4 regions of the Shewanella yunxiaonensis genome follow, and region 4 is predicted to be linked to each of the others. Evidence: predicted binding sites of a transcription regulator. Region 4 holds the regulator's gene; each other region holds the start of a gene.
What was found. The regulator sigma-54, encoded in region 4, starts transcription at its own class of promoters, with help from an activator protein. The targets are predictions, from matches to a motif close to GTTGGCACGNNNNTNGNNT.
Positions count from the first base shown of each region.

Region 1: a site for sigma-54 is predicted at 1,299-1,317, ahead of fliE (flagellar hook-basal body complex protein FliE). Genes of this name have one in related genera too.
Region 2: a site for sigma-54 is predicted at 3,705-3,723, ahead of KDN34_RS04450 (4Fe-4S dicluster domain-containing protein). Genes of this name have one in related genera too.
Region 3: a site for sigma-54 is predicted at 3,230-3,248, ahead of glnA (glutamate--ammonia ligase). Genes of this name have one in related genera too.

Region 1 covers NZ_CP073587.1:1,116,228-1,121,805, forward strand. Annotated here, with positions in the region: gene KDN34_RS05230 (sigma-54-dependent transcriptional regulator) at 1-1,217, shown strand, start outside; gene fliE (flagellar hook-basal body complex protein FliE) at 1,373-1,705, shown strand; gene fliF (flagellar basal-body MS-ring/collar protein FliF) at 1,736-3,442, shown strand; gene fliG (flagellar motor switch protein FliG) at 3,432-4,472, shown strand; gene fliH (flagellar assembly protein FliH) at 4,484-5,392, shown strand; gene fliI (flagellar protein export ATPase FliI) at 5,364-5,578, shown strand, end outside.
Region 2 covers NZ_CP073587.1:936,427-942,004, reverse strand. Annotated here, with positions in the region: gene KDN34_RS04460 (respiratory chain complex I subunit 1 family protein) at 1-805, opposite strand, end outside; gene hyfB (hydrogenase 4 subunit B) at 816-2,840, opposite strand; gene KDN34_RS04450 (4Fe-4S dicluster domain-containing protein) at 2,837-3,469, opposite strand; gene flhA (formate hydrogenlyase transcriptional activator FlhA) at 4,293-5,578, shown strand, end outside.
Region 3 covers NZ_CP073587.1:3,583,612-3,589,189, forward strand. Annotated here, with positions in the region: gene KDN34_RS16380 (RNA-guided endonuclease InsQ/TnpB family protein) at 1-535, shown strand, start outside; gene typA (translational GTPase TypA) at 755-2,578, opposite strand; gene glnA (glutamate--ammonia ligase) at 3,341-4,750, shown strand; gene KDN34_RS16395 (type 2 periplasmic-binding domain-containing protein) at 4,903-5,184, opposite strand; gene KDN34_RS16400 (LysR substrate-binding domain-containing protein) at 5,291-5,482, opposite strand; gene KDN34_RS16405 (SDR family oxidoreductase) at 5,492-5,578, shown strand, end outside.
Region 4 covers NZ_CP073587.1:504,347-509,924, reverse strand. Annotated here, with positions in the region: gene lptC (LPS export ABC transporter periplasmic protein LptC) at 1-397, shown strand, start outside; gene lptA (lipopolysaccharide transport periplasmic protein LptA) at 384-917, shown strand; gene lptB (LPS export ABC transporter ATP-binding protein) at 914-1,642, shown strand; gene KDN34_RS02345 (RNA polymerase factor sigma-54) at 1,735-3,201, shown strand; gene hpf (ribosome hibernation promoting factor) at 3,231-3,521, shown strand; gene ptsN (PTS IIA-like nitrogen regulatory protein PtsN) at 3,521-3,964, shown strand; gene rapZ (RNase adapter RapZ) at 3,961-4,815, shown strand; gene KDN34_RS02325 (HPr family phosphocarrier protein) at 4,802-5,077, shown strand; gene mgtE (magnesium transporter) at 5,150-5,578, shown strand, end outside.

The DNA.
Region 1 (5,578 bases), 610 kb from region 4:
TGGCGTTAAAAAAATGCCAGTTTGATATGGTGATCAGTGACATACAGATGCCGGGAATTGGCGGTATGGGCTTGTTAGATTATCTGCAGCAGCATTACTCGCAGATACCGGTGTTGCTGATGACTGCTTATGCCACCATTGATAGTGCGGTAAGTGCAATTAAATTAGGCGCGGTCGATTATCTGGCAAAGCCGTTTGCCCCAGAAGTGCTGCTGAATCAGGTCAGTCGTTATTTGCGACCCAAAGCAGATGCCGGTGAACCGGTGGTGGCCGATGATAAGAGCGTCGCACTGCTGGAGCTCGCAGCTCGCGTGGCAGCGTCTGAAGCCTCGGTCATGATCCTCGGCCCGAGTGGTTCCGGTAAAGAAGTACTGGCGCGTTATATTCATCAGAAAAGTCCCAGAAGTGAAGCGCCATTTGTTGCGATTAACTGTGCGGCCATTCCGGAGAATATGCTGGAAGCGACCCTGTTTGGTTATGAAAAAGGGGCCTTTACCGGGGCTTATCAGGCCTGTCCCGGCAAGTTTGAGCAGGCACAGTCCGGGACTTTGTTATTGGATGAAATCTCGGAGATGGACCTTGGCTTGCAGGCAAAACTTCTGCGCGTATTGCAAGAGCGAGAAGTTGAGCGACTCGGCGGCCGTAAAACCATCAAGCTGGATGTCAGGGTTCTGGCAACCTCCAACCGTGATTTGAAGGAAATGGCGGCCAAGGGGGATTTTCGCGAGGATCTCTATTATCGCATCAACGTATTCCCATTATCCTGGCCTGCGCTGAATCAACGTCCGGGCGACATTGCGCCATTAGCAAAACATCTGTTGTCGCGTCATGCGCGCAGCGGCGGTATTCATCCAGTACCGACTTTTTCAGATACCGCCATTCGTCGATTGTTGAGCCATCGCTGGCCGGGTAACGTGCGCGAACTGGATAATGTTATTCAGCGAGCAATGATTTTGCAGCGCAATAACGTCATTGAAGCGGCGGATATTATTATTGATCTGCAAGACGTAAATCTGACGTCAGAACCTCAGGCATATGATGGGCCGGAGGGGTTGGGGGACGAACTCAAGGCGCAGGAACATATGATCATCCTGGAAACCCTTAACCAGTGTAATGGCAGTCGTAAACTGGTCGCCGAAAAACTCGGGATCAGTGCCAGAACCTTACGCTATAAAATGGCGCGCATGCGAGAGATGGGCATCGAGCTTCCCGCCTAACCTCAGCATCAATGATACCGGCAGCCATCGCGCTGCCGCTTTCTTATGCAGTCAACGCGTCGATGTTGCATAGGTGTAACCATTGGCAACCTTTTTGCATTACCTCCGTTATCAATAGCTAAGCCGTCAAATGGCTGACGACGGGAGACCAAAGCATGCAGATCGGTGGCAACCCTCTACTGCAGGAAATGCAGTCAATTAAAGGTGAAATATCACCTAATTCCATTGCCCCTTCATCGCTGCGGCAGGTGGGTAACACCAGCGGAGCAGATTTTGCGGACTTGTTGAGTCAGGCCGTTGGCCATGTCAGTGAACTGCAAAATACCTCGTCTAACCTGGCTACTCGTCTGGACATGGGCGATACCAGCGTCAGTCTGTCAGATACCGTCATTGCCAGAGAGAAAGCCAGCGTGGCTTTTGAAGCAACCGTGCAGGTGCGCAATAAGCTGGTGGAAGCTTACAAAGAAATCATGAGTATGCCGGTTTAAACCGGCTAGCCACGAAAGCAGGAATCCAACGTGAGTACAGAATTAGTAGCGGAAAACAGCGCCTCTCTTCCTACTACCAGCAGCGGTGCACAGCAGGAAAATAAATCCGGTGTGATGGGGATGCTGGGCAGTGTCGATATGCTGCGTCAGGTCACGATGATCCTGGCGCTGGCGATTTGCCTGGCGCTGGCGGTATTTATCATGATCTGGGCCCAGGAGCCTGAGTATCGACCATTGGGCAAAATGGATACCGATCAGCAGGTTCAGGTGCTGGATGTCCTCGATAAAAACCGTATTCCTTACAAGATTGATGTCGACGTTATTAAAGTCCCGGAAGATCAATACCAACAGGTCAAATTGCTGCTCAGTCGCTCCGGGGTTTCTACCAGCAATGAAGACAAAGATTTTCTGAACCAAGACTCAGGTTTTGGTGTTAGTCAGCGGATGGAGCAGGCGCGTCTGCAACACAGCCAGGAAATGAATCTGGCTCATGCCATTGAAGAGCTGAACAGTGTCAGTCGCGCCAAAGTGATCCTGGCGCTGCCGAAGGAAAACGTATTTGCGCGTACCCGTGCCGAACCCAGTGCCACGGTGGTGGTAACCACCCGTAAAGGTGGCTTGGGCCAGGAAGAAGTTGATTCCATTGTGGATATCGTGGCCTCTGCGGTTCATGGCATGGACCCAAGTAAAGTCACCGTGACTGACGCCAGTGGTCGGCTATTGAATTCTGGCAGTCAGGATGCGGTATCCGCCCGCGCTCGTCGTGAGCTGGACCTGATCCAGCAGAAAGAACAGGAATATCGCAATAAAATCGATTCCATTTTGATCCCAATCCTCGGCCCGGAGAACTTTACCTCACAGGTCGATGTGAATATGGACTTTACGGCGGTTGAGCAGACCGCCAAACATTTCAACCCGGATTTGCCGGCACTGCGCAGTGAAATGACCGTCGATAACAAATCGGTTAATGGCGTTAACGGCGGCGTTCCTGGGGCGCTCAGCAATCAACCGCCAGCGGCCTCAAATATTCCCCAAAAAGCCACCGGTGACAGCACTGAAAAGCCAACATCCAGCAGCAGTCACAACGAGGCGACCCGTAACTATGAGCTCGACACCACAATCAGCCACACCAAGCAGCAGGTGGGGAATGTCCGCCGTGTGAGTGTCTCGGTGGCGATAGACTTCAAATCCGGTTCCGCCGATGCGAACGGCAACACCACTCGGGTGCCGCGTACTGAAGCTGAAATGGCGAATATCCGGCGTTTGCTGGAAGGCGCCATCGGTTATAACAGTGAACGCGGTGATGTTATTGAGGTGGTGACGGTTCCGTTCATGGATCAGTTAGTGGAGCCGTTACCGCCAGTGCCATTGTGGGAACAGGAGTGGTTTTGGCGCGCCATGAAAATGGTGTTAGGCGGGTTAGCCATATTGATGCTGGTGTTATTCGTGGTGAAACCCGTGGTGAAAAAACTCCTTTTCGCTGACGATTCAAAAATGCCGGATGAGCCTCAAATAGGCCATGAGCTAGCGGACATTGAAGATCAGTATGCAGCTGATACTTTGGGAATGCTGCATAAGCCGGATGCTGAATACAGTTACGCCGAAGATGGTTCCATCTTAATCCCGGATCTGCACAAAGATGATGATATGATTAAGGCCATCCGGGCGCTGGTGGCAAATGAACCTGAACTCTCCACTCAAGTCGTGAAAAACTGGTTACAAGACGATGGCAAATAACGAAGAGGCCAGAGTGCCTAGCAATTTTGATGTGAAGTCTCTCAGTGGCGTCGATAAAACTGCGATATTGCTGTTGAGCCTGAGTGAAGCAGATGCGGCATCGATCCTTAAACATCTGGAACCCAAACAGGTACAGAAAGTGGGGATGGCGATGGCCAATATGCAGGAGTTTGGTCAGGAACGCGTGACAGCAGTGCACAAGTTATTCCTGGACGACATTCAGAAGTATTCTTCTATCGGCTTCAATAGCCAGGAGTTTATCCGTAAAGCGTTAACCGCGGCCTTGGGTGAAGATAAAGCCGGCAATCTGATTGAACAGATTGTGATGGGCAGTGGTGCTAAAGGTCTGGATTCGCTGAAATGGATGGATGCACGTCAGGTTGCCAGCATCATTCAGAATGAACATCCGCAAATTCAAACTATTGTGCTGTCCTATCTGGAACCGGATCAGGCGGCGCAGATCTTTGCGCAGTTCCCGGAAAATACGCGCCTCGATCTGATGATGCGCATTGCTAACCTCGAAGAAGTTCAACCGGCGGCGTTGCAGGAACTGAACGATATCATGGAAAAACAGTTCGCTGGTCAGGGCGGCGCACAGGCCGCAAAGATGGGTGGCCTCAAGGCGGCTGCCAATATCATGAACTACCTGGATACCGCCGTCGAAAGTCAGTTGATGGAAACGCTGCGCGAATCTGACGAAGAGATGGCACAGCAGATCCAGGATCTGATGTTTGTCTTCGAAAACCTTATCGATGTCGACGATCGTGGTATGCAAGCCTTGCTGCGTGAAGTTCAGCAGGATGTATTGATGAAAGCGCTGAAGGGGACCGATGATCAGTTGCGCGAGAAGATCTTTAATAACATGTCAAAACGTGCTGCAGAATTGATGCGTGATGATCTGGAAGCGATGGGCCCTGTGAGGGTCAGTGAAGTGGAAGTGGCACAGAAAGAGATCCTGTCTATTGCCCGCCGCCTGTCAGATGCCGGCGAAATTATGCTCGGCGGTGGCGGTAGCGAAGAGTTCCTGTAAGGGGCTGCCCTATGGCTGATCATATACCATCAAAAAATATTATCCCGCCAGAAACTGTCACGGATTTTGACGCGTGGCCTTTACCGGATGTCGGAGCATCGTTACCCCCGAAAACGGAGAGTAATCTCTTTGGCCGTAAAGCTCCGGAATATCGGGCGGCTAAGGTTGATAAACCCGTAGCACCGCCAACCATGGCTGAAATTGAAGCCATTCGGGCAGATGCCGAGCAGGAAGGTTTTGCAGAAGGCAAAACTGCTGGTTTTAATGAAGGGTTGGAACAAGGACGACTACAAGGCCTGGAGCAAGGTCATGCCGAAGGTTTTGCGCAAGGACTTGAGCAAGGAAAAGCGGAAGGCTTACAACAAGCGCAGACACTGTTAACGCGTTTCGAGCAGTTGCTCGCACAATTCAACGCACCGTTGGCGCTGTTGGACCTGCAGATAGAACAATCATTGCTGACGCTGACTGAACAGTTGAGCCGTAGCGTTATCGCACACGAACTGGCAACCCATCCCGAACATATTCTGGCCGCGATGCGCCAGGGCATCGACGCGCTGCCGATCAAAGAACAAAAAGTGGTTATCAGATTGCACCCTGACGATATGGCATTGGTTGAATCACTGTATGGTGCGGAACAGCTAGCTCGGAACCATTGGCAATTGGAGAAAGATCCCGGATTAAGCGCCGGTGACTGTCTTGTCAGCTGTCAACGTTCACAAGTGGATATGCGCCTGGAGACGCGGTTACAGCAAGTGTTTGCTGAGGTTTGGCATCGTCAGCAGCTGTTAGCCAGAGAAGAACAGCAACAGACACAGCAATTGCAAGCCAAAGCCACAAACACCCAAGCTGACGCCCCATCAACGGATATCGCTCATGGTGCAGGAGAGGTTGATGGAACATCGCAGACACCATCTGCTTAACGAGCTTAGCCAGCTCAAGCAACATATTGGCCCTTACCAGGCGGTTGCCTGCGGGCAATTAGTGCGCGTTGTCGGATTAACGCTGGAGGCGACAGGTTGCCGGGCGCCGGTGGGCAGTCTCTGCGCAATTGACACCAGCGCTGGGGCCTTGGTTGCCGAGGTGGTGGGGTTTGACGATGAACTGCT
Region 2 (5,578 bases), 430 kb from region 4:
CAAAGGCCAAGGTCCCCAGCAACATGCTGGCAACCGTGATAGAGTCTGCTTTGCCAAACGGTACAAAGATGGCGAGAAACAGCCCGGCGACCACCACCTGCTTGAGGCTGATGCCCCATTTCACCAGCGCCAGACCGGCACCGGAGTATTCAGATAGCGGACCTTCTTGCAGTTCCTGCTCGGCTTCGGCCACATCGAACGGGATTTTGCCCATCTCGATAAATACGGCGAAGGCGCACGCCAGCAAGGCCATCGCCGTCGCGGTGGGGGCGGCCCATGGCTGCGACGCCAGGGTGCTGCTGATATTGCTGATATTGGTAGAACCCACTATCAGCGCCACCACCAGCAGCCCCAACATCAAAATAGGTTCCACCAGAATACCCAGCGTCAGCTCGCGGCTGGCGCCAATACCGGCAAAAGTGCTGCCAGAGTCGAGCCCTGCCAGTGAGAAGAAAAAGCGGAAAATCGCAAACAGATACAGCAGAGTGATCACATCTCCCCCCGCCGCCATTGGCGATGCTTGTGTCGCCACTGGTAGCGTCATGGCCACCAGCAGCATGGTGCCAAGCAGCACGAATGGCATCACCCGAAATACCCCACCACAGTGACTGGGAGCCACTTCCTGACGGGTCAGCAATTTCAGAATGTCGCGGTATTCCTGCAACACACCAGGACCTTTGCGACAGTGCATCTTGGCACGGATCACCCGCGACAAACCGGATAGCAGTGGCGACACAGCCATTAACAGCACGGCTTGCAGCAGCCCCGCAACCAGTGCCAATACCAAGGAATTTTGCATCATCATCCTCTACTCCTTAGGCCATGGTGACGATCAGCAGCACAACCAGTGCCGCGACCACATACAGGCAGTAGGCACGGAAATCGCCATACTGGATCCACTGCACCAAACGACTGAGTCGCTGCACACCATTCACTACCGGCAACACCAGATGTTCGTCCCATACCGGCTCCACCTTGGTGACAGCGTCAGTGGTAACATCCAGTGAACGTTGCAACATGGGCGCTGGATCGAGCGTTTTGCGCAGGCGATAAAGCGGTGCGAACAACACCCGCAACGGCTGCGCAAAACTCCCCGCAGACAAGGCCATTGGCGCCTCATAGCCATAGCCACAAGCCCAAGGTGTCCCGCGGCGGGTAAAGCGCAGCCGATCACTGCCACCCTTGACGCTGTAAATCATCAGCGGCAGCAACGGTAATGCCAGCAACAGGATGAATAGCAATGGCGGATTGAGGCTGGTTTGTGCCGCATCACCTGGGAATACGCTGGTGCCACTGGCCATTGTTACAGCCGGGGCGTGGCTTAATTGCGCGGCAATATTGGTGAGCACCGGTGCGATAGCAGAGGCTCCGACACCCAACAGTACACAGAGGATCGCCAGCAACCACATGGCGCTGGTCATGCTGAATGGCACTTCGCGGGCATTCGCCGCTTTTTCGCTGCGCGGTGCGCCACAGAAGCAGATGCCATACACTTTGACAAAGCACATAGCAGCCAACGCGCCGGTAATCGCCAACATCACGATGGCGGCTGGCCCTGCCAATTTTAGGCCCACACTGCCGTCGTGGCTCATAGTGAACAGGGACTGATATGTGAACCACTCACTGACAAATCCGTTCAGTGGCGGCAGTGCGGAAATCGCCATACAGCCGATGAGGAACGCCACCGCAGTGCGCGGCATCAGTTTGGCAAGTCCTCCCATCTGCTCCATATCCTTGGTGTGAGTGCGGTAGATAACGGCCCCGGCACCGAGGAATAACAAGCCTTTAAACAGCGCATGGTTGATCAGGTGATACAGACCACCCAGCAATCCCAGCAGCGCTAGCAATGGGTGGTGGGTTGCAATGCCGATCATCCCGGCCCCCACGCCCATCAGGATAATGCCGATATTTTCAACGGTGTGATAAGCCAGCAGGCGTTTGATATCGTGCTCTGCCAGTGCGTACAGCACCCCCAACACGGAAGAAACGGCCCCGAATGCCAGCACCACGATGCCCCACCACATTTCGGTTGCACCGAGTAAATCGATGCCCACCTTGATGATGCCAAAAATCCCGATCTTTACCATCACCCCGGACATCAATGCCGATGCATGCGATGGTGCCGCCGGGTGAGCGCGTGGTAACCAGCCGTGCAGCGGTAGCATCCCAGCCTTGGCACCAAAGCCAAAGAACGCCAGCAAGAACACCGCCGAGGCTTCACCGACCGGCAAATGCGCGTCACGGAAAGCGGAGAAATCCAGACTACCGGCATGACGGTACAGCAGGAAGAAGCCAAGCATGATCAGCACAGAACCGGCATGGGCGATAAAGAAGTACAACAACCCTGCCCCTACCGCTTCATCATCCTGCTCGGAGATCACCAGGAAGTAAGAACTGAGCGACATCGCTTCAAACAACACGATGAAATAGAAGGCGTTGTCCACCGCGACTAGCGCGACCATGGACGCGATAAACAGATTCATAAAGAATCCCATCGCCCAGGCACCTTTACCGCGGTATTCCTGCAGATAAGAGAATGAATAGAGAGAAGTCACCACCACCAGGAGGGAGATCACCAGCACCATAAATGCTGCCAGCATATCCAGTCGCAGTGTCAAATGAGCAAAAGCAGCAAATGGACCGGCGTAATCAGCGGTAATAACGCCACCATCAAGCAACACCGGCAGCGCCGCAATCACGCCACAGACGCCGCCTACCAATGACAGCCCACCACTGACTCGAATCGCCAAGGCTTCGTTACGACGAAGCAATAGTGACAACAGTGCGCCAATCATATACAGCGCTAACGACAGACCCAACCAACATAAAGGCGCCATCATAATTTATGTTCCCCTTCAGTTGCGGCCACAATAGCGCCATTGGCAGCTTGCTCATGCCAGTCACCGGGATTAGGCATCGCCGCTAACTGCCGTTTACGCGCCGAGGCTTTATCGAGCGCCTCACTGCTCACCATCACAATTGCGCCGGTCAGACAGGTCTCAATACAAGCGGGACCTTCAGGACGGAAACTGCACAGATCGCATTTCACCGCCACAGCACGGACCCCGGTACGCCAATCCAGTAACGGACTGACCGCACAAGGTGAACGCGGTGCTGCAGCAGCCAACGGGGTACAGACGTCATCCGGAATATCCAGTGGCTTGGAACCACTGAGGGTAATGGCACCGAACGGACAGGCAATGGCACACAATTTACAGCCAATACATAAGCTTTCATTGAGTACTATGGCTTCATCCTCACGGCGGATAGCGTTAACGGGACACACAGCGGCGCAGGGGGCATCCTCGCACTGATGGCACATTTGCGGCGCCGATTCCTCGGTACTCCGCATCACCACCAGTCTTGGCTCGGTCTGCAACCCTTGTTGCCGGTGTGCCTCTGAACACGCCGCCATGCAGGTATTGCAGCCGATGCATAGTTGCGGATCGGCAATGACAAAACGGTTCATATACTCTCTCTAAGCACGTGATCCCACCTTGAGCCCATTTCGTCACTTTTGACGACGGCACTGCCACTGGCAGATCTGTCGACACCTGTAACCATGAGCCAAAAACCGGGACAACTTCCCATGAAACGGGGCGTTACACTGTGTCTGGCGTATTTGGCAAGCCATCTGCCTGTAACCCCAGCACCTAACACTCCGGTTAAGCGATCACCCAAGACGGCTGATCAATGTCCCTAGAAAGCATTTTCTGCGCCAATTTCTAAAAATATTTTTAAATCGTTTAAATTCAATAAATTAAAAATATTTTTACTTAAAATAATGGATATAAACCGTATCGACACCCGCGTAATTCGACAGTAATGCCATATCGCCGTAACCCGGCATTAACACTGCTTGTCTGGCTGGCACTGTTCTTGCTCGCAATTAACAACACGAGTAGTGAGTCATCGGATGATGGATAGCCAAAGATGCGTAAAGTTTGGGGGCGTTAAAAAGACGGCAAATAACCGTTAACACTGTCGGCACGTGGCGTACCACACCACAGTATCGGTTTCGACAACAACGCAAATTGGGGATTATGCCAGTAACAACAATTTAGCTAACTTACTGCTTTAAAAATAAAAATAGCGAGTGCGCGGGACAGACATGGCAATTGCGTTAACCACCGCCAAGGAGTTGGGGGCTTGTCGCATTTTGTCAGATGATAATGTGTTTTAATAAATGGTCTGTCTTAGCAATCTGCATGGATGAGCTGCTTATCGGGTACTGCTTGCGAGCTAACCACCGCTGACACAGTGCCTATATGTCGTGATAGAAATGGGGAAACATGGCACAGCGATTTCAATACCTAAATGAACAGAAAAGCTGTCTGAGGCTGACGCACCAACTGCTGGATCAAGCCAGTGTGGAAACTATGCTACAGAGCTTAAATCAGCATTTTTCCGATATTGCGGCGGCATATCACTGTTCGGTGCTAGTCGACGGGCCAATGGCGGCCCCCTGCCTCTATATCCCGACTGCAGATGGCAGCATTCGTTGTTTTGAAGAAGCATCCCTGCTGCAAAATGGCCCGCTTCGTGTCGTCCAAACTTCCCGTACGGTCTTACATCTGGATTGCGAAGAATATCGCCAGCGCTATCCACGTTTAACCGTCAGTATCCGCCCCGAACCTTTTGGGGACTACCTGGCAATTCCTATTCTTAACCACCGCCGATTAATGGGACTGCTGGAGATCACCCGTAGCGATACCGGCCGCTTTGACGACGACGAGATTGCGCAGCTTGAACTGGTCGCCGAAGCGGTCGGTGTCGCCCTCGAACATCTGCAATCACGACTCGCGTTAAGTTTTGAACAAGGTCAACTGTGTGAGGAACGGGATGATTTTCATGTGTTGGTGAACGTGACCAACGCGGTGATCACGGAGCGGAGCGTTGAATCACTGGTCGATAAAATTGCCCGGGAAATTCACTGCTATTTTGGTATCAGTGCCATCAGTGTCTGTCTGCCAGAAACCGACCCTCATAACCTGATGCTGTATAACGCCTTTTTCGTGCAACCCGGCAAACCGCAAGAAACCCAGATGCGCATCAGTGCCGCGACGAGTATCTGTCAACAGGTGCTGGAAAGTGGGGAAATTCTGATCCGGCAACTGACACCAGACGATCCGCTGGCCTCTAACGAACACCAACTGTTCAATTTATGGCCCGCCACCAGTCATCAACTCTGCCTGATCCCGATTAAATTTGCCGGACAGGTGTTAGGGGTGCTCAAACTGGCGCAGGCCGATGAAAACTGCTTTAAAGGCTCGCGCTTGCAGCTGCTGGCACAAGTGGCTGAACGCACAGCAATTGCCGTAGATAACGCCCGGGCGTATCAAGAGATCAATCGTCTGAAAGATAATCTGGTCCAGGAAAACCATTATCTCAGTGAACAAGTCGAAAGCCTAAGCCACCAGCAATTTGATGAAATCATTGGCCGCAGTAACGCCATTACGCAAGTGCTTAAACAGGTGGAACTGGTGGCTAAAACTGACTGTAGCGTACTGTTGCTGGGGGAAACGGGTACCGGCAAAGAAGTGTTTGCCCGTGCCATTCATCGCCTCAGCCCCCGCAG
Region 3 (5,578 bases), 730 kb from region 4:
CCTGTTCATCACTGATGATGGCATCAAAATCGACAATCCACGCCACACTAAACGCTACGAAAACAAACTGGCCTACCTACAGCGCAAGCTCGTCAAGAAAAAGAAAGGCAGCAAGAACCGCGACAAGATACGTCAAAAAGTAGCCCGTCTACATGCCAAAATAGCCGATAGTCGATTAGATAACTTGCACAAGTTGTCTCGCAAATTAATCAACGAAAACCAAGTGATTTGTGTTGAGTCGTTAGCGGTGAAGAACATGATCCGCAATCCAAAACTAGCTAAACATATCGCTGATGCGAGTTGGGGTGAGTTCATTCGCCAACTCAAATACAAAGCGGAATGGGCGGGAAGGACTATCGCAGAAATAGATCGCTTCTTCCCTAGCTCAAAGCGTTGTAGTAGTTGTGGATTTGTACATGAATCAATGCCGTTAAATATCCGTAACTGGACTTGTCCAGAGTGCAAAACACTCCAAGATCGCGATATTAATGCGGCTATGAATATAAGAACCGTCGGACTGGCGGGGTTAGTCTAGGGAGCGACTGGAACGGGGATTGGAGCAATCCAGTCTAGTGAAAGCGTGATGAACTAGAAATGTTCTCATAGCAATATAAGAACCCTAGCCCGATAGGGCGGGGAGAAGTCAGTTTTAGGCCACTTATGAATCTTTTGAAACTTTTAGCAAGCCAAACATCGTGGGGGTTACGGCAATAAAAAACCCCGGAAAACCGGGGTCTTAAAAAACAGATTGCCATTAGCTCTGACGATAGGCGCGTTTGCGATCCATCTCGGTCAGATACTTCTTACGCAAACGAATGCTCTTAGGCGTCACTTCCACTAATTCATCATCGTCGATAAATTCCAGTGCCTGCTCCAGCGTCATTACAATCGGTGGTGTCAGGGTCTGAGCTTCGTCAGTACCTGATGCACGAATGTTGGTCAGCTGCTTGCCTTTCAGACAGTTCACTGTCAGGTCGTTAGAACGACTATGGATACCCACAATCTGGCCTTCATAAATTTCTGCAGCATGGCCAATAAACAGACGACCACGTTCCTGCAGATAGAACAGAGAGTAAGTTAGCGCTTTACCGGTAGCGTTGGAGATCAATACCCCGTTAGCACGCTGGCCGATATCCCCTTCCTTATATGGACCGTAGTGATCAAATGAATGATACAGCAGACCAGTACCAGAAGTAGAAGTCATGAAGTCAGTCTGGAAACCAATCAACCCACGGCTAGGGATCATAAAGTCGATACGCACGCGACCTTTACCGTCTGGCTGCATATCCTTCATATCTGCTTTACGGATACCCAGCTTTTCAATCACGGCACCTTGATGCTGCTCTTCTACGTCCACGGTCAGCTGTTCATAAGGCTCGCATTTTACGCCATCGATCTCTTTAAGGATCACTTCTGGACGAGAAACAGCTAACTCATAACCTTCACGACGCATGTTTTCGATCAGGATAGACAGGTGGAGTTCACCGCGACCAGAGACCTTGAAACGATCCGGGCTGTCAGTTTCTTCTACGCGCAGCGCTACGTTATGCACCAGTTCAGTCTGCAGACGTTCAAGAATATTACGAGAAGTGATGAACTTACCTTCTTTACCAGCAAACGGTGAAGTGTTTACCTGGAAAGTCATGGTCATGGTGGGTTCGTCAACACTCAACGCTGGTAATGCTTCCACATTATTAGTGGCGCACACAGTGTCAGAAATCTTCAGCTCGCCCAAACCGGTAATCGCTACGATGTCACCAGCATCCGCTTCAGCAACTTCGTTACGATCCAGACCAAGATAACCTAATACTTGACCGACCTTACCATTACGGGTTTTGCCATCCGCACCAATCACAGTCACCTGCTGGTTGGTTTTAACGCTACCGCGTTTGATGCGACCAACACCAATAACCCCAACGTATGAGCTGTAATCCAGCTGAGAGATCTGCATCTGGAATGGGCCTTCATCGTCTGCATCAGGAGGTGATACTTTGTCGATGATGGTCTGGAATAAAGGGGTCATGTCATCGCTATGAGTTTCTGGATCCAGAGATGCGTAACCGTTCAGTGCAGAGGTATAAACAATTGGGAAGTCCAATTGCTCATCGGTCGCACCTAAGTTCACAAACAAGTCGAACACCTGGTCAATAACCCAATCAGGGCGCGCCCCTGGGCGGTCGATTTTGTTGATAACCACAATGGGTTTCAATCCCTGTGCAAATGCCTTCTTTGTCACAAAGCGAGTCTGAGGCATCGGGCCATCTACGGCGTCGACCAGCAGCAATACTGAGTCTACCATCGACAACACGCGTTCTACTTCACCACCGAAGTCAGCGTGCCCGGGGGTATCAACGATGTTGATACGATAGTCCTGCCAGCGAATCGCGGTATTCTTCGCCAAAATGGTGATACCACGTTCCTTTTCCAGATCGTTTGAGTCCATCACACGCTCAACCGCTTCACCGCGGGAGGCTAATGTACCTGATTGAGACAGCAGCTTGTCCACCAGAGTGGTCTTGCCATGGTCAACATGCGCGATAATCGCGATGTTTCTTAATTTATTGAGTGAACTCGACATTTTACTTGTGAAGCCTATGTTTGCATCGGGGACTGCATGCCAGCGGCAGAATTTGTCACCGCCGGACGCGTTAATTCTTGCGAAAAGGCGGCGATTATACACTGAGCAAGGTGTCATTGATATTAATTTATACAATTGCCTCACGTTGTCGCAGTCAGACAATGCCGTGGGTCAACTGAGGTAAAACGATTCGACGCTTTTTACGGAGCACTCACATCACCAACTTGGGGCAATGTTAACTTGATCACAGGTTTTATGGACAGATTTTGAACGATGTTTAATCGTGTGATTTCTGCCAGCCATGACACACTATTTTATCTCAACGAAATCACACTTTTGAGTCGTCGAATACAGCCACAGAGTCAGCTGGCACCATCCATAAAAACATTGATTTAGACAGCGCGACCGTGAAATTTTAAGATTTTTACAACAGTGCGATAACGGTTGATTTACCGGTCATTGCGCTCTAATCTAGCCGAGGGAAATAACAGTATAAGTGGCCAGCTTTACGTAAAATTCAACATCTCTAAAACAGCATTTTAGAGCATGGATTGCACCAAAAAATAGCGTTTCCGCACCACTATTGTGCGTTACCGACTGTATTATTCGCCCAATATTCGAACATGCCCTTTGATTTCAGCGTGTTAAAAAGCTGGCACGATTTTGGCTGCTCAAAAGCCTTAAAATTGAAGATACGCCAGTCGTTAAACTTACACCAAGTAAACAAAGGGCCGAATCTATACCCTATCCGGAGGCTTTAGAATGTCAGTTGAATCGGTACTGAAACAACTCCAAGAGTTGGAAGTAAAATTTGTTGATCTGCGTTTTTGCGATACCAAAGGTAAAGAACAACACGTATCTGTGCCTGCACACCAGGTAGATGCCGACTTTTTTGAAGACGGTAAAATGTTTGACGGCTCTTCAATTGCAGGTTGGAAAGGCATCAACGAATCAGACATGGTGCTGATGCCAGACGTAAACACTTTCGTGCTGGATCCTTTCTTCGAAGAAACCACCGCAATCATCCGTTGTGACATCCTCGAACCAGCCACTATGCAAGGCTATGAGCGTGACCCACGTTCTATCGCTAAGAAAGCAGAAGAGTATCTGAAGTCTACTGGTATTGCTGACACAGTGCTGATTGGCCCAGAACCAGAATTCTTTGTATTTGACGATGTACGCTTCGGCTCTGACATGTCAGGCAACTTCTACAAAGTTGGTGCAAAAGAAGCTGCTTGGAGTTCTGCTAACGAATACGAAGATGGCAACACAGGCCACCGTCCTACCGTTAAAGGCGGTTACTTCCCAGTGCCACCAGTGGATTCATCACAGGATTGGCGCAGTGCGACCTGTCTGGTATTGGAAGAGATGGGTCAAGTGGTTGAAGCTCACCACCACGAAGTGGCCACTGCTGGCCAGAACGAGATTGCTACCCGATTTAACACTCTGACGGCTAAAGCAGACGAAATTCTGACCCTGAAGTATGTTGTGCACAACATGGCGCATGCTTACGGCAAAACTGCGACCTTTATGCCTAAACCTATCATGGGCGATAACGGTTCAGGTATGCACGTTCACCAGTCACTGTCTAAAGACGGTGTGAACCTGTTTGCGGGTGACAAGTATGCGGGTCTGTCTGAAACCTGTTTGTACTACATCGGTGGTATCATTAAGCACGCTCGCGCGCTGAACGCCTTCACCAACCCAAGCACCAACTCTTACAAACGTCTGGTTCCTCACTTCGAAGCTCCAGTAATGCTGGCTTACTCAGCACGTAACCGTAGTGCTTCAATCCGTATTCCGGTAGTTCCATCACCAAAAGCTCGTCGTATTGAGACTCGCTTCCCAGATCCAATGGCTAACCCATATCTGGCGTTCTCTGCATTGATGATGGCTGGTCTGGACGGTATCCAGAACAAGATCCACCCTGGCGATGCCATGGACAAAGACTTGTATGATCTGCCAGCTGAAGAAGCTGCAGCAATCCCACAAGTTGCTGAGTCTCTGGATATTGCGCTGGCAGCACTGGATGCTGACCGTGAGTTCTTGACTAAAGGCGGCGTATTCTCTAATGACTTCATCGATTCATACATCGCACTGAAAACTGCAGAAGCTGAGAAAATCAACCGCACAGTTCACCCACTTGAGTTCGAACTGTACTACAGCCTGTAAGCTATTGCTTTGCAATCAACCCGATGAGTCAAGCCATCGGAGTATAAAAATAAAGCCCCGGGTCTATCCCGGGGCACTTATTTTAGATGCCATCTAACGGTTATCCGTTCAACACTATCCCTTCCCGTTCTGAGAGCAGTTGTATCAGCCAGTCACTGAGCAACCTTAACCGTTGCGCCAGATGACGACGATATGGGTATAACAGATATATGGGCATACTCGGCACCGTTATATCCGGTAATATCTGCGTCAATTCCCCCGTGATTGAGACCGAGTAACGGCGACTGAATGATTTCTAAGTGGCCTCGACAAGCAGCGACATCAGCATCACGGTTATTGACAAAGAGCCGTGTCGGCATCGGCAATATCTTTAACGTTTCACCTTCCAGATATTCAAGGCCTCCCGGATTACCAAACAGCGTGACATACTGCACCAACAGGTGCCGTGCTAACGCCTTCAGCGTAGGGGTGTGCCATAGCGTTGCAAATAGCCAAGTTTTTTAGCCACTATGCCATCCTGCTCCAATTTGCCGACCCGCATCACCGCATCCAAGCCTTCACGACAATATCCACTTTGCGGTCAGTACTGCCGATTTCCAGCGTCAGCTGAGGATGCTGTTCCATAAAGTGCTGTAATGCCGGGAATAGCAGCTGTCTGGCAAAACCTTGCGACATGTCGACACGAATGCGACCACTTAATTCGCTTTCTCGTCGCCAAAGCAGCTCCTCCAATTCGCGGTATTGAGCGAACAGAGACTGGGACCGAGAAAAATCCGCGTGAAGGTGTTGGCTCCCGGCGCGATTGAAACGGACTTTAGTGTTGGCGCG
Region 4 (5,578 bases):
CGGAATGATCTCCAGTCGGGTGTCAGCTAAGCACATGGAACACTATGAGCAGGATGACCGGACAGTATTTACTAATCCGGTATACTGGGTATTCCCAGACAAGGGTCAGACCGAGTGGCGCATGACCGCATTACAAGGACAACTCGATAAACACAGCAACAAGGTGGTGTTGCAAAATGATGTTATTATTGACGCCATCAGTCCAACTGAACCGATACAATCTATCAGTACCAGTTATCTGGAACTGAACCTTAGCAACATGATTATGACGTCAGACAAAAATATTCTGATCAATGGTCAGGACTTCAATATCACAGGTCTGGGGCTATACGCTGATCTCAATGCTCAGCAGGTCAAACTGCTTAGTCAGGTAAAAGGAACCTATGAAACGAAATAAGCTTATTTTCGCTGCTATGCTGTGCCTTACCAGCCTTTCAGCTGCTGCGGTTGATAAAGATCTGCTGCAACAACTGGAAATATCCGCGGATGCGCAGTCGGCAGATATCAAGAACAAGCAAGTCGTGTACAGCGGCCATGTGATTGTGACCCAAGGTTCAATGAAGCTCACAGCCGCCGAAGTCAACGCATCCAGTTCCGATAAAGACGGCGAAAGAGTATTGATTGCAAAAGGTTCACCGGCCACCTTTCGTCAGAAATTAGAAGATGGCCGTATTGCGAACGCCAGCGCCAATGAAATTCACTACAACATTAATAAACGCGTACTGACGCTCATCGGTAAAGCAAAGGTGGAACAAGGTGGCAGCGTTTCCACTGCAGAAAAAATTGTCTATGACCTTAAAAACCAGCAGTTGCAAGCCTCCAGCAGCGGCCAGGGAGAAGATCGTGTGACCACGGTCATCCAGCCTGACAACTACCAGCAGCAACCCAAAAAGGATCCCCAGCAGGAGCAGCAATGAGTAATACCTTGATCGCCCATAACCTTGCGAAAAGCTACAAAAAAAGAATGGTCGTGAAAGATGTCAGTCTGTCGGTTGCAACAGGTCAGATTGTGGGATTATTGGGACCCAATGGTGCAGGGAAAACCACGACATTTTACATGGTAGTCGGCTTGATCCAGAGCGATAAGGGACGGATCTTTATCGATCAAGATGAGCTGACCATGGATCCCATGCACCTTCGCGCTCGCAAAGGTATTGGCTATCTGCCGCAAGAAGCCAGTATTTTCCGTAAGCTAACTGTTCGCGATAACATCATGGCAGTATTGCAGATCAGAAAAGATCTGGATCGCGATGGCCGTGAAGAACAACTGGAACAGTTACTCGAAGAGTTTCACATCACCCATATTCGCGACAGCATGGGGATGTCACTTTCGGGAGGTGAGCGCCGGCGTGTAGAGATTGCCAGAGCCTTGGCCGCAGACCCGAAATTCATTCTGTTGGATGAACCCTTTGCTGGCGTAGACCCCATCTCCGTTATTGATATTAAAAAAATTATTGAACAATTGCGGTCACGTGGACTGGGTGTGCTGATTACGGATCATAACGTGCGTGAAACACTTGATGTTTGTGAACATGCATACATTGTCAGCCACGGACAACTGATCGCCGAAGGCACCCCTGCCGAGATCCTCGACAACCAACAAGTCCGTGCTGTGTACTTGGGTGAACAATTCAAGCTATAGTAAACACCGGGAGCGCTTACAGCTTTAAAACGTTAAAGTCTGTAATTACTAGAATTTTTATAAAGTTATAAGATGTAGGGGTAAGCGGTAACATGAAAACGTCACTCCAGCTCAAACTGGGTCAACAGCTGACCATGACACCTCAACTGCAGCAGGCAATACGTTTGCTGCAGCTGTCGTCGCTGGAGTTACAACAGGAAATTCAAGAAGCCTTAGAAGCAAACCCGCTGCTGGAAGTGAATGAAGACAACCAAAGCACCGACAGCAATCATGATATCGATAACAATTTAGAGGCACCGGAGCCGAGCGAACATATCGAAGATAGTTCGACGGTAGAAACCTCGGATGCACTCACTAGCCAGGCACTCCCTGAAGAGCTGCCAATGGATACTACCTGGGATGAGGTTTTTACTGCCGCTCCGGCTATGTCCAGTGGTCCTATCCGTGATGACGATACCCCATTTCAGGGAGAAACTTCTGAAGGTTTGCATGAACACCTGGAATGGCAGAAGAACCTGACACCGTTCTCAGAAACTGATGCAGCAATCGCCACTGCAATTATCGAAGCGATTGATGATCAAGGATATCTGACGCAAACCACGGAGGATATTCTGGATGCTATGGGCAATCCGGAAATCGAGCTAGAAGAAGTAGAAGCGGTATTGAAACGCATCCAACACTTCGATCCTGTCGGTGTCGCTGCACGGGATCTGCGTGAATGTTTGCTGATCCAGCTGTCGCAATATAGTGATGACACCCCGCATCTCGAAAACGCCATTATGCTGCTGGAACAGCATCTTGACCTGATCGCTGCCAAAGATTATCGCACACTGATGCGCAAGACCCGTTTGAGAGAAGAAGATCTGCGTGACGCGATTAGTTTGATCCAATCGCTTAATCCACGTCCCGGACTATTAGTGCAGCCTCAGGATGACGAGTACGTGATCCCAGATGTCAGCGTGTGGAAGAAAAATGGTCGCTGGGTGGTAGAACTCAACCCAGACTGCATGCCCAAACTCAGTATTAATCAGCAATATGCCGCTATGGCCCGCAGTGCGCGGAGCCAATCCGACAGCCAGTTTATCCGCGGACACCTGCAAGAAGCCAAATGGTTTATCAAGAGTCTGGAAAGCCGCAATGAAACACTACTAAAGGTGGCTAACTGCATTGTACAGTTTCAGCAGGGATTCTTTGAATATGGCGAAGAAGCCATGAAACCGATGGTGCTCAATGATATTGCCGAAGCCGTTGATATGCACGAATCGACAATTTCCCGAGTGACAACGCAGAAATACATGCATACGCCACGCGGTATATTTGAGCTAAAATATTTCTTTTCCAGCCACGTCGGTACTGAAGACGGTGGCGAATGTTCATCGACGGCAATCCGCGCCTTTATCAAAAAACTGGTGGCCGCGGAGAACCAGAAAAAGCCGCTCAGCGACAGCAAAATGGCACAGTTGCTGGCTGAGCAGGGAATTAACGTGGCACGCCGAACCATCGCCAAATACCGCGAAGCCATGATGATCCCACCATCGAATCAGCGTAAGAGTTTGTAATTCCACAGTACCCCTATGGAGGACACCCTATGCAAATCAACCTGGCAGGCCATCATATTGAGATCACCGACTCGTTGCGCAGCTATGTGGAGAGTAAATTTGCAAAACTTGAACGCCATTTCGAACAGATCAATAATGTGCACGTCGTACTCAATGTTGAGAAAGCAATACAACGAGTCGAAGCCAAGCTACATCTGAATGGTGGAGAGGTGCACGGCACCGCAGAACACACCGATATGTACGCTGCCATCGACGCTCTAATTGATAAATTGGATCGTCAGGTCATTAAATACAAAGAAAAGCTGACAAAATACTCATGATGGAACTTAGTACCATCCTGCGGCCGGAGTGTACCGCATGTGCCACACCCGGCAGCAAGAAAAAGGTATTGGAGCTCATCAGCGAACTCGCAGCAGCCCAGTATCCAAACCTGTCGTCCCAAGCCATTTTCGAAAGTCTGCTGGTCAGAGAGAAAATGGGAAGTACCGGTATCGGGAATGGCATTGCCATTCCCCATGGTCGCTTGCCGGACATTAAAGATCCTATCGCCGTGCTGATTAAGTGCGACGAACCGATCCCCTTTGACGCTATCGATAATCAACCGGTAGACATCTTGTTTGCGTTGGTAGTGCCCGCCGATCAATGTCAGCAGCATCTCAGTACTTTGTCGGCGATGGCCGAGAAACTCAGTGATAAGCTGATACTCAAGCAACTGCGGAAAGCCACCACCAAAGAAGAACTGTATCAGGTGATCACCGGATGAAATTGGCCATTGTCTCAGGCCGCTCAGGCTCAGGAAAATCTGTAGCGTTACGAGTGCTGGAAGACTTGGGCTATTACTGCGTTGATAACCTGCCACTCCCCATGATTGGCAGTCTGTTAGACAATCTGCGCGGCAGTAACGAACTGGTCGCGATTAGCGTCGATGTGCGCAACATGCCTAACCAGGAAAAAGTCCTGGAAAGTCAGATACAAAATCTGCCACAAGGCACTGAAGTCATCAGTTTCTTTTTAAACGCATCCGATAAGGTGCTGCTTAAACGTTACAGTGAAACCCGACGTCTACATCCGTTATCCAAGAGCAAAATCTCCCTTAAAGATGCGATTGAGCAGGAAGGCAAACTACTCGCGCCGATGTCGCAGCTAATGGATCACTACATAGATACCTCTAACATGAATATCTATGAGCTGAGTGACACCGTACGCGAAATTTTGCTGGGGACAGTGACCAAGGAGCTGGTGATTAACTTTGAGTCGTTTGGCTTTAAGCACGGTCTCCCCGCAGAAGCTGATTTCATCTTTGATGCGCGCTTTCTACCTAATCCTCATTGGGAGCCGCAGTTAAGACCGTTAACTGGGCTTGACGAACCAGTACGTGAGTTTCTCAACCGTCAGCCACTGGTGAATAAATTCATCTGGCAGATCGAGAACCTGCTCGATACCTGGCTGCCGCACTTGGAGCGCAATAACCGTAGCTATCTGACCGTTGCTATCGGTTGCACTGGTGGCCAACATCGTTCAGTGTACGTTGCTGAACAACTGGCTAAACGCTTCAGCAACAGTAAACATAAAGTGCAGGCTCATCACCGGGATTTAGCGCATGCCAAGAATTGAGCGCGAAGTCACCATACAGAACAAGCTCGGGTTACATGCACGGGCCGCGACCAAATTGGCGGTACTGGCAAACGAGTTTGATGCCAACATCCTTTTAGTTCAGGGACAAAAACAAGCATCAGCGGCGAGCGTGCTGGGATTGCTCATGCTGGAAACGGGCATGGGGAAAACGATTCGTCTGATTGTTGATGGTCCCGATGCTGAACCGGCAATGGAGGCTATTTGTAACTTGATCAACTCTCGCTTTGACGAAGCCAGTTAGTAGTTCCTTTCTGATATTTCCCATTGTAAGCTAGCTTAATTTCCCGTTACTACAAATGCTTAAGGGAAAAGGATGCCAGCAGAAACCCAGGCCCAACAAACTGCGATTGATCATCTTGAACACCTGAACCAGGCACTAGACAGTGGCTTATTTGTTCATGTGCGCGAAATGTTGCACCACATGGCCCCAGCCGATATCGCCCACATTCTGGAATCATCCCCACCGAAGACCCGTCAAATCCTATGGCAATTAGTTGACCACGCTCATAGTGGCGAGATCCTTGAAGAGTTGGGCGAAGACATGAAGGATCAACTGATCAGCCTGATGAGTCCAACCCATCTGGCTAAAGTCACCGCCGGCATGGATACCGACGATCTGGCGTATGTCCTACGTAGCCTGCCCGATAGCTTGTATCGTCAGGTGTTACAATCGATGAGTGTCCAGGATCGCACTCGCGTTGAACAAGCACTTTCTTATCCGGATGATACCGCTGGAAGTCTG